2 regions of the Micromonospora sp. SYSU B005 genome follow, and region 2 is predicted to be linked to the other one. Evidence: riboswitches for the same ligand, from Rfam matches in the RefSeq annotation. Region 2 holds a riboswitch; the other holds the start of a gene.
What was found. Region 2 has a riboswitch for glycine ahead of gcvT (glycine cleavage system aminomethyltransferase GcvT). Riboswitches for the same ligand answer to the same signal wherever they lie in the genome.
Positions count from the first base shown of each region.

Region 1: linked by a shared signal. The riboswitch ahead of gcvP (aminomethyl-transferring glycine dehydrogenase) and the one ahead of gcvT (glycine cleavage system aminomethyltransferase GcvT) in region 2 are both predicted to bind glycine.

Region 1 covers NZ_JAXCFU010000002.1:596,106-603,674, reverse strand. Annotated here, with positions in the region: gene gcvP (aminomethyl-transferring glycine dehydrogenase) at 1-1,698, opposite strand, end outside; glycine riboswitch at 1,772-1,862, opposite strand; gene SM452_RS08080 (NAD-dependent protein deacetylase) at 1,920-2,762, opposite strand; gene SM452_RS08075 (SDR family oxidoreductase) at 2,930-3,586, shown strand; gene SM452_RS08070 (DivIVA domain-containing protein) at 3,637-4,317, opposite strand; gene SM452_RS08065 (globin domain-containing protein) at 4,373-5,548, opposite strand; gene SM452_RS08060 (group I truncated hemoglobin) at 5,551-5,940, opposite strand; gene SM452_RS08055 (MerR family transcriptional regulator) at 6,376-6,969, opposite strand; gene SM452_RS08050 (bifunctional nuclease family protein) at 7,114-7,569, opposite strand, start outside.
Region 2 covers NZ_JAXCFU010000012.1:33,544-41,112, reverse strand. Annotated here, with positions in the region: gene SM452_RS23885 (collagenase) at 1-771, shown strand, start outside; gene SM452_RS23880 (LysR family transcriptional regulator) at 880-1,842, shown strand; glycine riboswitch at 1,948-2,037, shown strand; gene gcvT (glycine cleavage system aminomethyltransferase GcvT) at 2,176-3,303, shown strand; gene gcvH (glycine cleavage system protein GcvH) at 3,336-3,713, shown strand; gene glyA (serine hydroxymethyltransferase) at 3,720-4,988, shown strand; gene SM452_RS23860 (proline dehydrogenase family protein) at 5,081-6,007, shown strand; gene SM452_RS23855 (L-serine ammonia-lyase) at 6,114-7,484, shown strand; gene SM452_RS23850 (FAD-dependent oxidoreductase) at 7,524-7,569, opposite strand, start outside.

The sequences.
Region 1 (7,569 bases), on a different contig from region 2:
GCGGATCGCCAGCAGCCCGGCCAGCTCACCCTGCGATCCGGCGTTGGGCTGCACGCTGACCGCGTCGTAGCCGGTGACCTCGGCCAGCCAGCCCTCCAGCTGGGTGATCAGCTCCCGGTACCCGGCGGTCTGCGCGTCCGGCGCGAACGGGTGCAGGTGCGCGAACTCCGGCCAGGTGATCGGTTCCATCTCGGTGGTGGCGTTGAGCTTCATCGTGCACGACCCCAGCGGGATCATGCCGCGGTCCAGCGCGTAGTCGAAGTCGGCCAGGCGGCGCAGGTAGCGCAGCATCGCCGTCTCCGAGTGGTGGCTGTGGAACACCGGGTGGGTGAGGAACTCCGACGTGCGGGCCAGCCCGTCCGGCAGGGCCGCGTCCACCTCCCCGTCGAACCCGTCGACCCCGAACGCCGCCCACACCGCCTGCAGGTGCGCGGGCGTGGTGGTCTCGTCGCAGGAGATGCCGACCCGGTCGGCGTCGACCAGCCGCAGGTTCACGTTGCGCTCGGCGGCGGCGGCGACCACCTCGGCGGCGCGGCCCGGCACGGTCGCGGTGACGGTGTCGAAGAACGCGACGTCCGCGACCCGCACGCCCCCGGCGCGCAGCCCGGCCGCGAGCCGCGCCGCCGCCTCGTGGGTACGCCGGGCGATGGCGCGCAGCCCGTCGGGGCCGTGGTAGACGGCGTACATGCCGGCCATCACCGCGAGGAGCACCTGGGCGGTGCAGATGTTGCTTGTCGCCTTCTCCCGGCGGATGTGCTGCTCGCGGGTCTGCAACGCCAGCCGGTACGCCGGGTTGCCGTCGGCGTCGCGCGACACCCCGACGAGGCGGCCCGGCAGCATCCGCTCCAGGCCCGAACGCACCGCCAGGTAACCGGCGTGCGGACCGCCGAAGCCCATCGGTACGCCGAAGCGCTGGGTGGTGCCGGCGGCGATGTCGGCACCGATCTCGCCCGGCGGGCGCAGCAGCGTCAACGCCAGCAGGTCCGCCGCCACGGTCACCAGCGCGCCCACGCCGTGCGCCGCGTCGACCAGCGCCCGGTGGTCGCGGACCGTCCCGGACGCGCCCGGGTACTGCAGGTGCAGGCCGAAGAACTCCGCCGGCAGGTCGTCGCGCTCGACGTCGACCACGCGCACCTCGATGCCGAGCGGCTCGGCGCGGCTGGCGATCACCGCGACGGTCTGCGGCAGCGCGTCGGCGTCGACCACGTACACCGGGCTCTTGCTCTTGGACGCGCGGCGGGCGAGCGTCATCGCCTCGGCCGCGGCGGTGCCCTCGTCGAGCATCGAGGCGTTCGAGGTGGCCAGAGCGGTCAGGTCGGTGACCATGGTCTGGAAGTTCAGCAGCGCCTCCAGCCGGCCCTGGCTGATCTCCGGCTGGTACGGCGTGTACGCGGTGTACCAGGCCGGGTTCTCCAGCACGTTGCGGCGGATCACCGCCGGGGTGTGCGTGCCGTGGTAGCCCAGGCCGATCATGGACACGGCGACGGTGTTGCGCGACGCGAGGGCACGCAGCTCGGCGATCGCCTCCCGCTCGCCGGCCGGGGCCGGCAGATCGAGGGTGCCGTGCCAGCGGATCACCTCGGGGATCGCCGCGTCCATCAGCTCGTCGACGGAGCCGTAACCGACGGTCTCCAGCATCCGGCGCTCGTCGTCGCGGCCGGGGCCGATGTGCCGGTCGGCGAACTGCTCTGCGGTCATGCGCTGCGCTCCTTGGTGGGGCGAGGTCGACGGGTCGGCCTCCCCCTGAGTCGCGCTGACGCGCTCCACAGCGCCTGCCCACGTGGTCCTTTTGCCTGAGAGGTTCCGGGGAGAATCTGCCCCTTCGGCGCCGTCGGGTCGACGGTCTCTCCCACGTGGGTGGTACCGGCACCTCCCACGCTACCAGCGGGCGTGTTTCCGGCTCATGTCCCGGGGGTTGATCACACCGGCGCCGGAGCCGCCGCCACCCGGTCGGCCAGCGCGCACAGGGTCGCGCCCAGCGGCGCGTCCAGGCGCAGCGCCGCATACCCGTCGCCGCGGGTGACGCCCTGGTTGACGATCGCCACCGGGATGTCGTGGCGGGCCGCCCGCAGCACGAACCGCCGGCCCGACATCACCGTCAACGACGAGCCGAGCACCAGCAGCGCCCGGGCCCGCTCGACGAGCGCGAAACAGTCCGCGACACGTGGGGCGGGGACCGTCTCGCCGAAGAACACCACGTCCGGTTTCAGCATGCCGGTGCCGCACAGCGCGCAGTCGACGGTGCGGAACCCGGTCACCGCCTCGTCGGGCAGGTCCACGTCACCGTCGGGGTTGACGCGCGCCACCCGCGCGTCGAAGCCCGGATTCGCCTCCGACAGGCGCCGGTGCAGCTCGTCGCGGCCGGTGGCGTTGCCGCAGTCCAGGCACGTCACCTCGTCGAGGCGGCCGTGCAGTTCGATCACGCCGGTGGCGCCGGCGGCGGTGTGCAGCCCGTCGACGTTCTGCGTGATGATCCCGCCGAGCAGCCCGGCCGCCTGCAGCCGGGCCACCGCCCGGTGCCCGTCGTTGGGTGCCGCCCGGGCGATGGTCTGCCAGCCCAGGTGGCTGCGCGCCCAGTACCGCCGCCGGGCCAGCGGATCCCGGGTGAACTCCTGGTACGTCATCGGGGTGTGCCGGCGCGCCGCGCCGCTGGGCCCCCGGTAGTCCGGGATGCCCGACTCGGTGGACAGGCCCGCCCCGCTGAGCACCACCACGTCCCCGGCCGTCACCAGCCGCGCCAGTTCCTCGAACGCCTCACTCACCCGTCCATCGTCCCTCGCCGCGCCGCTCGCTGCCCCTCCCCGCCCACCCCACACTGCGTCGATCATGAGGTTGGCGGTGGTCGGGGCCGGCGTGTCGGGCCGCCAACCTCATGATCGACGAGGCCGGTCGTCCGGCGGGGCTGCCGGGTCCGGGCTAGGTTGAGCCCATGCGCGTCGTCATCGCCGGAGGGCACGGAAAGATCGCCAAACTGCTGGAGCGGGAACTGGCCGGCCGCGGAGACACCGCGCTCGGACTGATCCGCAACCCCGACCACGCCGCCGCGCTGCGCGCCGCCGGCGCCGAACCCGTCGTGTGCGACCTGGAACACACCGACGCCGGCACCCTCGCCGCCCACCTGGCCGGCGCCGACGCTGTCGTGTTCGCCGCCGGCGCCGGGCCCGGCAGCGGCGCCGGCCGCAAGGACACCGTCGACCGGGGCGCCGCCGTGCTGCTCGCCGACGCCGCCACCCGCGCGGGCGTACGCCGCTACCTGCTGGTCTCCTCGATGGGCGTGGACGCCCCGCCGTCCGAGGGCACCGACGACGTGTGGGCGGCGTACCTGCGGGCCAAGAAGGCCGCCGAGGACGACGTCACCGCGCGGGACCTCGACGTGACGGTGCTGCGGCCCGGCCGTCTCACCGACGACGAACCCGGCGGCCGGATCACCCTGGCCCGGCACGTCGAACCCGGCGCGATCAGCCGCGCCGACGTGGCCCGGGTGCTGCTCGCCCTGCTGTACGCCCCGGCCACCGCCGGGCACACCCTGGAACTCGTCGGCGGAGACACCCCCATCGCCGACGCGATCGCCGCCGTCACCGCCTGACACCCGGCCGGCGCGCCCGGCCCGCGATCACCCGCGGGCCGGGACACCGGTCAACGCTGGTGCCGCGACAACGCCGGCTGCGGCACGCCCCCGCCGCCCTGCGGCAACTCCCGCGCGATCCGCTCCATCGTGCGCGACAACTGCTCACTGCCGTCGTCGAGGTGCCGGGCCGCCGCCTGCATGTGCGAGATCATCATCTCGCCGAAGATCCGCAACGCCTCACGCGTCGCCACCGAGTCGTCGAAGCCGCTCCCGGCCGCGCTGCGGTACTCCGTCACCGCCCGCTCGGCCTCCCGCTTCGCCTCCTCCGCCGCCGCCCGCATGTAACTCTCGTACTGGGTACGGGCGTACTCGGCGACCCGGCGCGCGTAGTCGTGGGCCTGCGCGATGATCTGCTCGGCCTCCCGCTGCGCCGCCGACAACAGGTTGACCTCCTTCGCCGCCGGCGCCACCGCCGCCTCCGTGCTCGGGATCACCCCGTGCCGGTGCAGCTCCAGATGGTCGTTGAGCCGCTCGTTCTCCGCCCGCAGGTTCGCCACCTGCGCGGCCAGCAGATCCAGCTCGTCGGCCACCTGCAACCGGAACCGGTCCACATCGGTCTGGTCGTAGCCGCGGCGGGTGAACGCCGCCGACCCGAACTCCCACCGCCGCACCCGGTCCGAGGTCAACCGCACCTGCACCGGACCGGACACCTGCTGCGCGTCGTAACTGCTGATCGGACCCGCGCTCACCGGCACACCTCCGTTCGCGACTGCGGGGCTCGCAACACCGGCTCACTCCTCGCGCTCACCGGCTCACCTCCGTCGTTCCCGGCCCGTCCGCGCCGGTCATCGTCCGCCACGCCGGGCCGTACCAGTGCTTGCCGTAACCCTCGTGATGCACCTGACCCGGCTGGAACCCGGCGCCGGTCAACGCCGCCACCGAATGACCCACCATCTCGTCCGAGCCGCACACGTACACGTGCCGCGACCGCCAGTCCCCGTCGGCCAGCACCCGGTCGGCGATACGCACCGACTCACCCGGCCGGGCCGGATCCGCACCGGCCACGTACGACACCCGCAACCACGGATGCGTCGCCGCCAGCTTGTCGATCGCCTCGCTGTCGTAGAACTCCATCCGCGACCGGGCACCCACATACAGATCCACCCGCCGCCCCGAACTCTCCGCCGCGACCTGCTCCACCAGCGCCTTCACCGGAGCCCAGCCGGTACCACCTGCGAGCAGCAGCAGATCCGACGCCCCGGCCTGCCACAACGTCAACCGGTCACCCACCGGCGACGCCAGGTGGATCTGGTCACCGGCCGCGCACCCGTACACCAGGCGCGACGACACCACACCACCCGGCGCCGCCCGCACGTGCAACTCCACCGTGCCGTCCGGCCGCGGCGCGTTCGCCGGCGAGTAGTACCGCCACGACCGCACCGCCGGATGCGACACCCCGACCGACTGGCCGGGCGTGAACGGCAGCAGATACTGCGGACGTACGGTCAGCACCGCCACGTCGAACGTGCGCTGCTCGTGCGTCAGCACCTCCGCCACCCACCACGGCGGCGACTTCGACTCCGCGGCCTGCGCGCCCTCGGTCATCACCTGCGCCACCAGCCCGTATGCGGCGGTCCAGTCGGCGGCCAGCTCCTCGGTCCACGCGTCGCCGCAGAAGTGCCGCAACGTCGCCAGCAGCGCCTCACCGACCGCCGGGTAGTGCTCGGCCCGCACCGCGAACTTCCGGTGATCCGCGCCGAGCTCCCGCAGGAACCCGACCAGCCGGTCCACCTGGTCCACGTGGGACACCACATGCCCCAGCGCGGCCACCAGACGGTCCCGCTGCCCGGCCATGTTCGTGGGGAACATCTGCCGGGTCTCCGGATGCGCCAGGAACAGCGTCGAATAGAAGTAGAGCGGCACCTGGTCGCCGTGCGCGGCGACCAGGGACCAGCTCTGCTTGAGCCGTGCGACGTCCACGCTCAGGCGTCCCCCGCCGACACGACCTGCTCCCGCACCTGCCCGAGCACGACCTGCACGTCGGCGATCACGTCCGCCGGCACACCCAGCTCCACCAGCGTCGCGGTCAGGTGCTCACCGACCTTCGCGTAGTGCTCACCGGTGATGTTCAGCGGCTGGTGCGCCTCGTCCAGCCCACGGCCCGCGTACTCGTTGGGGCCGCCGAGCACCACCGCCAGCATGAGCGCCAGGTGCCGCCGCTGCTCCACCATGTCCACGTCGGTGAAGTAGCCGGCCAGATCCGGATCGGCCAGCACCTTGTCGTAGAACAGCTCCACCGCGGCCTTCACCGCGGCCGCGCCGCCGATGCGCTCGTAGTGGGAGATCGGGGTGGTCTCGCTCGTCACCGTCATGCTCGGTCCTTCCACCATGGGGCCGCGGGCAGCGCCGCGGCAGGGGCTCGCCGTCCGGCGCGGCGTCACACAGCGTTCCACCGTGACGTCGACACGCCGACGACCGGAACGGACCATAGCGCGCCCGCCGGCACACTTCACGACCACCCTGTGCCGATCCCGAGAACTGTCAATCACGGACAGTGAACGACACGGCGCGAATCGGTGGACGCACCGCAGCCGGCCGGACACGAGCCGTCAACATGGACGACTTACCGTCCTTTTCGGACATCCCGTGCGCGCGTGCCGTGACCTGCGACGACTCACACCCGCCCCGGCCCGCGCCGTCCACCCGCCCCGGCCCGCCGGAAAGGACCACACCCCGTCACCAAAACACGAATCGCGCCACACCCTTTTCGGGCGCGGCGCGATCCCGTCAACGAGACGCGACGCAGGTCACCCGGCCCGGCGCCGCGCCCGCCGCGCCGCCAGCTCGTCACCCACCGACTCCGAGTCCGACTCCGCCTCCACCGCCGGCACGGCCGGCTCCTGCCCACCCACCGGCTCCGCCGGCAGATGCGACAACGAACCCTGGATCTCCTTGAACGCACCACCGATCGCGATGCCGAACACGCCCTGGCCGCCCTGCAACAGGTCGACCACCTCCTCCGGCGACCGGCACTCGTACACAGTCGTCCCGTCGGAGATCAACGTGATGCCCGCCAGATCGTCCACCCCACGCGACCGTAACGCCTCGATCGCCTTACGGATGTTCTGCAACGACACCCCGGCGTCCAGAAGCCGCTTCACGACCTTCAACACCACCAGGTCGCGGAACGAGTACAACCGCGACGTCCCCGAACCCGACGCGTCCCGCACACTCGGCACCACCAGGGCCGTGCGCGCCCAGTAGTCGAGCTGCCGGTAACTGATCCCCACCGCCGAACACGCGGTCACACCCCGGTAGCCGACCTCGCCGTCACCGGCCGGATCGGGCCCCACACCCGCCTGCTGTTCCACACCCGGACCAGGATCCCGCGGCTCGTGCATCGGACCAACCTCCCCGCGCCCGTGGCGGTGCCGCGTCGATTCCCCGTACGCGCACCACTCGACACGGCAACCCTAACGCCGCCCCCCGCACTTCACCCGCAGGAGACACCGCGACACGCCGCGCCACCACCCGGGCGGAACACCTCAACCCGCGAAGTCCTCCGGACGCACCTGCTCCAGGAACTCCCGGAACTTCTCGACCTCGTCCTCCTGCTCGTCCGGGATCACGATCCCCGCCTCGCTGAGGACCTGCTCCGCACAACGAATCGGAGCACCCACCCGCAACGCCAACGCGATGGAGTCACTCGGCCGCGCCGACACCCGCACACCGTCACCGAGGAGCAGATCCGCGTAGAACACGTTCTCCTTCAACTCGGTGATCTCCACCGCCCGCAACGGCGCCTGCAACGCCGTCAGCACATCCCGCAGAAGATCGTGCGTCAACGGCCGGGCCGGCTTGACCCCCTGCTGTTCGTAAGCGATCGCCGTCGCCTCGACCGCGCCGATCCAGATCGGCAGATAGCGGTCCCCCTCGACCTCCCGCAGCAGGACGATCGGCTGGTTGCTGGGCAACTCCACCCGAACTCCGACCACGCTCAG
Region 2 (7,569 bases):
CAGTCCCATCGGCCGGACATGACGACAGTGCTCGGATACTACCGATCGGGGGCATTCAACGCCGCCCGCACGTACCTCACCAGCACCATTGGCTCGCGCTACGACGCGGACTTCGACGCCTGGCTGACGCGCTGCGCGGCAGGGGATTGCGGCGGGAGCACCACGCCGCCCCCGACCAACCAGCCCCCGTCCGCCTCGTTCACCGTGACGACCAGTGGGCTCACCGCCACCTTCACCGACCGGTCCACGGACGCCGACGGCAGCATCGCGTCCCGGCAGTGGGCCTTCGGGGACGGGAGCACCTCGCCGGCCGTCAACCCCAGCAAGACCTACGCTACGGCCGGCACCTACACCGTCTCGCTGACGGTCACCGACAACCAGGGAGCGACCGCGAGATCGTCCCAGACCATCTCGGTCACGACGGGCGGCGGCACCACCGTGCCGGAATGCAGCGGCACCGACACGCGCACCCTCGATCGCAACTGTCAGCGCAGTGGACGCTCCGCGACCGCGGGCAACTACGACTACCTGTACATCTACCTGCCCGCCGGCGTCAGCACCCTGACCATTGCCGTAGTCGGCGGCACGGGCAACTGCGATCTCTACTACAGTCCGTCGAGCTGGGCCACCACCAGCAACGCCACCCGCTCCTCCGCCGGGGCCGGCAACACCGAGTCGTTGGCCATCCCCAGCCCGGCCGCCGGGTACCACTACATCAGCCTCTACGGGAAGACCGCCTGCTCTGGCGCCACGGTGAGCACGCGCTACTGAACCACATGTGATGGGTATGAGCGCGCCGCCCGGCGAGAGTCGCCGGGCGGCGCGCCCGCCTGGCCTGTGGCCGCCGCACTGCCTGCGGTCGCGTGCATAATCTCGGTCATGGGCATCGATGTGCGCCACCTGCGGGCGATCAGTGCCATCGCCGAGGCCGGAAGCGTGACCGGCGCCGCCTCCCGCCTGGGCCTGTCGCAGCCCGCGCTGACAGCCCAGGTGCATCGGATCGAGAAGACGGTCGGTGGGCCGCTGTTCGTCCGAAGCCGTACCGGTATGCAACCGACCGAACTCGGCAAGCAGGTGCTCCAGCGCGCCCGCGTCGTGCTGGCCGAGGTCGACGCGCTCGTCGAGGACTTCGGCGACCGACACCCCATTCCAGGCCTGCTCCGACTCGGCACCGTCCACATCGCTTGCGCGGGCAGCCTCGTACGCCATGTCGCGGAAGCGTTCCCGGATCCGGAGATCGCGCTGCAGATCGAGCCGTCCTCGCGACTGTTGGTGGAGGCGCTCACCCGAGGCCAGTTGGATGCCGCGTTGCTGGGCATCCTCGAGGGCTTCGAGCTGCCGATCGGTCCCACGCTCACCAGTCGGCCACTGATCCCCCGTTACCCGATCTTCGTCGCCATGTCCGCCTCCCACCCGCAGTCCCACCACGAGCAGGTGCGGCTGGCCGACCTGAGAAACGAATCGTGGGTGTGCCCGCCAGGGCCGGACGACGGCTCACTCGCCTCGCTGCGACGGGCCTGCCGCGCCGCAGGTTTCGAGCCGAAGATCCGGTACGAAGCGCCGAGCGGCGCCGCGCACCCACTGGTGGCCGCCGGAGACGGTGTCCGGCTGGTCGACCCGACCTGGGCCCCGGCCGCCGGGACTCGGGTGCTGCCGCTGCGCGGGGAGCCGCAGTTGCTGGCCAGGCTAATGGTCGTCTGGCGGCGCGATGCGCTGACCTATGCACAGAGCAGCGCCCTGTTCCAGGCCATCACCCGGGCCTACCTGGATCACGTGAACGACAATGCTGCCTTCGCCCGATGGTGGCGGGCCAATCCCCACGCCCATCCCGCAGCGTCGTAGCGATCCGACGGCGATGTATAGGCGTCAGCTATAGGCAGGATGATGTTGACGCGGTATGTGCGGTCACCTAACCTGCGAATGACTCACAACTACATAGACACCATTCGAACCTGCACGGGAGAGACTCCGTTCATTCGGAGCGCCGAAGGAGCAAACTCCCAAGAAACTCTCAGGCCCCATTACCGTGCAGGCGAGGTGACTCTGGAAAGCAGACGGCCGTCGTCTCACCCACGGTGCAAGCCGCTGACGCAGCGGTGAAGCTCTCAGGTCAATGACAGAGCGGGAGGCAACCGACCGTTCGACGCCGCGTGCGTCGGGACGAGGAGCGCCCCCGTGTACCAGGATCCTGCGGCTCTGCTCCGCTCACCTCTGCATGCATCGCACATAGAACACGGAGCTCGATTCACCGACTTCAGCGGCTGGCGGATGCCCCTTCGCTACGGAAGCGAGCTCGCTGAGCACCGCGCCGTACGCGAACAGGCCGGCCTCTTCGACCTCAGCCACATGGGTCAGCTCGAGGTGACGGGGCCGGAGGCCCCGACAGCACTGGACTACGCCTTGGTCGGGCACCTGTCTGCCGTACCGATCGGCGGCGCGCGCTACACCATGCTCTGCGACGCCGCCGGCGGGGTGCTGGACGACCTCGTTGCCTATCGCCTCGCATCGAACCGGTACCTGCTGGTCGTCAACGCCGTCAACACACGCGTCGTCCATGAGGCCATCAGGACCCGCTGCGCGGACTACGCGGCCTGGGCGGCCGACCGCACGAGCGAGCGGGCGATCATCGCGGTGCAGGGTCCGCGCGCCGCCCCCATCGTGGAAGCCCTGACCGGTACGGGACTCACCCGACTCCGCTACTACACCGCAGCGCTCCTGGACATCGACGGTCGTCCAGCCGTCGTCGCTCGTACCGGCTACACCGGCGAAGACGGCTTCGAACTGCTCGTACACGCCGAAGACGCGGTCCGCACGTGGGAAGCGGCGCTTGTGGCCGGTCGGCGTCACGGCTTGACGCCCACGGGGCTGGCGTGCCGCGACACTCTCCGCATCGAGGCTGGAATGCCGTTGTACGGCGCAGAGATCGGCCGTGACGTCACCCCGTTCGATGCCGGGCTGGGGCGGGTGGTGTCCTTCGTCAAACCAGGCGACTTCGTCGGACGAGCCGCGCTGGCCGAGGCCCACAAGAACGGGGTCACCCGTCGGCTCGTCGGCCTCGTCGCGTCCGGGCAGAGAATTCCCCGAGCGGGCCAGCAGGTGGTGAGGCTGACCGACGGCGGCCAGGGTGCTGACCCGGTCGGCCTCATCACAAGCGGCGCCCCTTCACCCACACTCCGACGGCCGATCGCGATGGCCGGCATCCGTGCCGGCACCGGCGACAGCATCCGGCTGGCCGTGCAGATCCGGGGGACCACCGAGCCCGTCGAGATCGTCCCTCTTCCGTTCTACCGTCGTCCGCGGTGATCTGCGGCCATTCCTTGCGAGGGTTCAGCGTCATGAACGTACCGGAACACCTGAAGTACAGCCTCAACCACGAGTGGGTCAACGACTCGGTTCAGCCGGCCGAAGTGGGCATCACCGCTTTCGCCGCCGAAGCGCTCGGTGATGTCATCTATGTGGAACTGCCCGAGCCGGGGAGCCACCTGACTGCCGGTGACGTGTGTGGAGAGGTCGAGTCCACGAAGTCGGTCGCGGAGCTGTATCTCCCGGTCAGCGGAGAGGTCGTCGCCGTCAACGAGGCGGTCATCGCCGATCCGGGCCTGATCGGCGCCGATCCGTACGGCAAAGGCTGGCTCCTGCGGGTCCGGTTGGCGCAGGTGCCTTCCCTGATGTCGCCGGACGAGTACCGCGACTTCTCCGACGAGTCGCGGTAGGCCCCGATGGCAGCCATCGACGATGATCTGGCCGACCTCGACCCCGCCATCGCCGAGGCGATCGGCCGGGAGCTACGCCGGCAACACGAGACCCTGGGCATGATCGCCTCCGAGAATCTCGCGCCCCGAGCCGTCCTTCAGGCGCAGGGATCGGCCCTCACCAACAAGTACGCGGAGGGCTACCCGGGACGGCGCTACTACAGCGGATGCGAGCATGTCGACGACATCGAGCGCCTGGCGATCGACCGGGCCAAGCGGCTGTTCGGCGCCACCTACGCGAACGTGCAGCCGCATTCCGGATCGCAGGCGAACGCCGCCGTGATGGCTGCTCTGATCGAGCCGGGTGACACCATCCTCGGGCTCGACCTCGCTCACGGCGGCCATCTGACCCATGGCATGCGCATCAACTATTCGGGGCGGCTGTACCGGGCCGTGAGCTATCGCGTAGGCGCCGAGAACCACCTGATCGACATGGATGAGGTCCAAGAGTTGGCGCGCGAGCATCGGCCGAAGCTGCTCATCGCCGGCTGGTCGGCCTACCCTCGAACGCTCGACTTCGCCCGGTTCCGGCGGATCGCCGATCAGGTGGGTGCATACCTGCTCGTGGACATGGCACATTTCGCCGGGTTGGTCGCGGCCGGTCTGCATCCCAACCCGGTGCCGCACGCCCATGTCGTCACCCTGACCACGCACAAGACCCTCGGCGGCCCTCGGGGCGGCACCATCCTCAGCGCGTACACCGATCTCGCGCGGCGGCTGGACTCGGCGGTCTTCCCAGGCCAGCAAGGTGGTCCGCTGGCGCATGTCGTGGCCGCGAAGGCGGTGGCCTTCCGGATCGCCGGAGAACCGCAGTTCCAGGATCAGCAGCGGCGCGCCCTGACCGGAGCGAAGATCGTCGCCGATCGTCTGTGCGCCGCCGAGGTCGCGAAGGCCGGTATCCGGGTGGTCAGCGGAGGCACCGACGTGCACCTGGTGCTGGTCGACCTGAGCCACGCGGATATCGATGGCGCGCAGGCGGAGCGGCTGCTGCAAGGCGTCGGCATCACCGTCAACCGTAACGCCGTGCCGTTCGACCCACGCCCGCCGATGGTCACCTCCGGGCTGCGGATCGGCACGTCTGGTCTCGCCACCCGAGGGTTCTCCGAAGCGGACTTCATGGAGGTGGCCGACATCATCGCCGGTGCTCTGACCGCCAGGGAGGCTGACACGTCGCTACGCACGCGGGTGGCTCGCCTCGTCGATCGGCACCCCGTCCATCCCGGCCACACCTCCTGACCGTACGGGGAACCCGAGCTTCCGCGGGTGGTAGATCGCTCCGTCACGCTCTGCTGCCTGAGGGCGACGGCAGCCCCGAGAAAGGACCCCAATTGCCGAACAAGCTGTTGCTGATGGCGGCCGGCAGTCACCGACTCCGGAGAATCGTCGCCGGATCCCCCCTGACCCGGGGCGTGGTGCAACGATTCGTTGCCGGCGAGGTGAACGACGAGGCGATCGCAGTGGCGCGGCGCATCGTCGAATCCGGGATGCGGGTGACGATCGACCATCTCGGCGAAGGAACGACGACAGTCGAGCAGGCTGCCGCCGTACGCGACGCGTATCTCAGCCTGCTCTCCGAGATGCGGATGCCCGGTACGTCCGAGGTGTCGGTGAAACTGTCGGCGCTCGGTAGCGCGCTGCCCCACGACGGTCGCCGACACGCGTATCGGCTGACGCGCGACATCTGTGCCGCTGCGGCTGCCGCCGACGTCACGGTGACCCTCGACATGGAGGATCACACCACGGTTGACCTGACGCTGTCCGTGCTGGACGAACTGCGTACCGAATTTCCCTGGGTGGGCGTGGCGCTGCAGGCGTGCCTGCACCGTACCCCGGCGGACTGCCAGCGCCTCGCGTACGCAGGGAGCCGGGTGCGCCTGGTCAAGGGAGCCTACGCGGAGCCGGCGTCAGTGGCATATACGCGACGGCGTCAAATCGACGAGGCATTCGACAGGTGCCTGCGGATCCTGATGCAGGGCCAGGGCTATCCCATGGTGGCGACCCACGATCCCCGCCTGATCGACAGCGCCATCGGGCTCGCCCGCGCCGGTGGCCGGAGCACCACCGATTTCGAGGTCCAGATGCTGTACGGCATCCGCGCGAACGAGCAGAGGCGGCTTGCGGGGGAGGGGTACCGCGTGCGGGTGTATCTGCCGTATGGACAGGACTGGTACGCATATTTCACCCGCAGGCTTGCCGAGAAGCCCGCGAACCTGCTCCTCCTGGCTCGATCCTTCAAGCCTGGCGCCGCCGACTGAGCGCGACGCGGAGCTTCCGGCATCGTTCGCCGCGGACCAGGCAGCCATGGCCGGTCACGCGGAACCGAAGACCGTCGTCCGTGGCGATGACAGGAGCATGCGCGCGATGATCAGTGTTTTCGATCTTTTCAGCGTCGGTATCGGGCCGTCCAGCTCGCACACCGTCGGGCCGATGCGGGCCGCCCGTACGTTCGTGGCGGGCCTGAAGGCCGACGGGCAGCTCGCCGACGTGGCGCGGGTACGGGCGGAGCTGTTCGGCTCGCTCGGCGCGACCGGGCACGGGCACGGCAGTGACCGGGCGGTGCTGCTGGGGCTGGAGGGGGAGGTCCCGGAGACCGTCGACACCGACTCGGTCGGGCCGCGTGTGGAGCGGATCCGTACGCAGCGGCGGCTCGACCTGTTCGGCAGTCAGGGGATCGACTTCGACCCGGACACGGATCTGGTGCTGCACCGGCGGCGGTCGTTGCCGTATCACCCGAACGGGATGACGTTCGCGGCGTACGACGCGGCCGGGGGCGAGGTGCGGTCGCGCACGTACTACTCGGTGGGTGGCGGGTTCGTGGTGGACGAGGCGGCGGCCGGGGCGGACCGGATCAAGGCGGACAGCACCCGGGTACGGCACCCGTTCCTCACCGGCGCGGAACTGCTCGAGGTCACCACCGGCACCGGGCTGTCGATCAGCGAGGTGATGCTCGCCAACGAGCTGGCCTGGCGCAGCGAGGCGGACGTGCGGGCGGGGCTGCTGGAGATCTGGCGGGTGATGCGCGAGTGCGTGGAGAACGGCTGCACCCGCGACGGCGTACTCCCGGGCGGGTTGAAGGTCCGGCGGCGCGCGGCGGAGATGCGACGCGGCCTGGAGGCGGAGACCGGCAGCGGGGATCCGCTGCGCGCGATGGACTGGGTGACGTTGTTCGCGCTGGCGGTCAACGAGGAGAACGCGGCCGGCGGGCGGGTGGTCACCGCGCCGACTAACGGCGCCGCCGGGATCATCCCGGCCGTGCTGCACTACTACGCCCGCTTCGTGCCGGGCGCCTCCGAGGAGGGCGTGGTCCGGTTCCTGCTGGCGGCGGGCGCGATCGGTGTGCTGTTCAAGGAGAACGCGTCGATCTCCGGGGCCGAGGTGGGCTGCCAGGGCGAGGTGGGTTCGGCGTGTTCGATGGCGGCGGCCGGGCTGGCCGAGGCGCTGGGCGGTACGCCGGAGCAGGTGGAGAACGCCGCCGAGATCGGCATGGAGCACAACCTGGGGCTGACCTGCGACCCGGTGGGCGGCCTGGTGCAGATCCCGTGCATCGAGCGCAACGCGGTGGCGAGCATCAAGGCGATCACCGCGGCCCGGCTGGCGTTGCGCGGCGACGGGGTGCACCACGTGTCGCTGGACAAGGTCATCAAGACCATGCGGGAGACCGGCGCGGACATGAAGGTCAAGTACAAGGAGACCGCGCGGGGCGGACTCGCCGTCAACGTCATCGAATGCTGAGGGCACCTCCGCGCCGGCCGTGATTCGTCGTGCGCGAGATCAGTCGTCGCCGGCGAGGTCGGCAAGCGTGATCGGCTGCATCAGC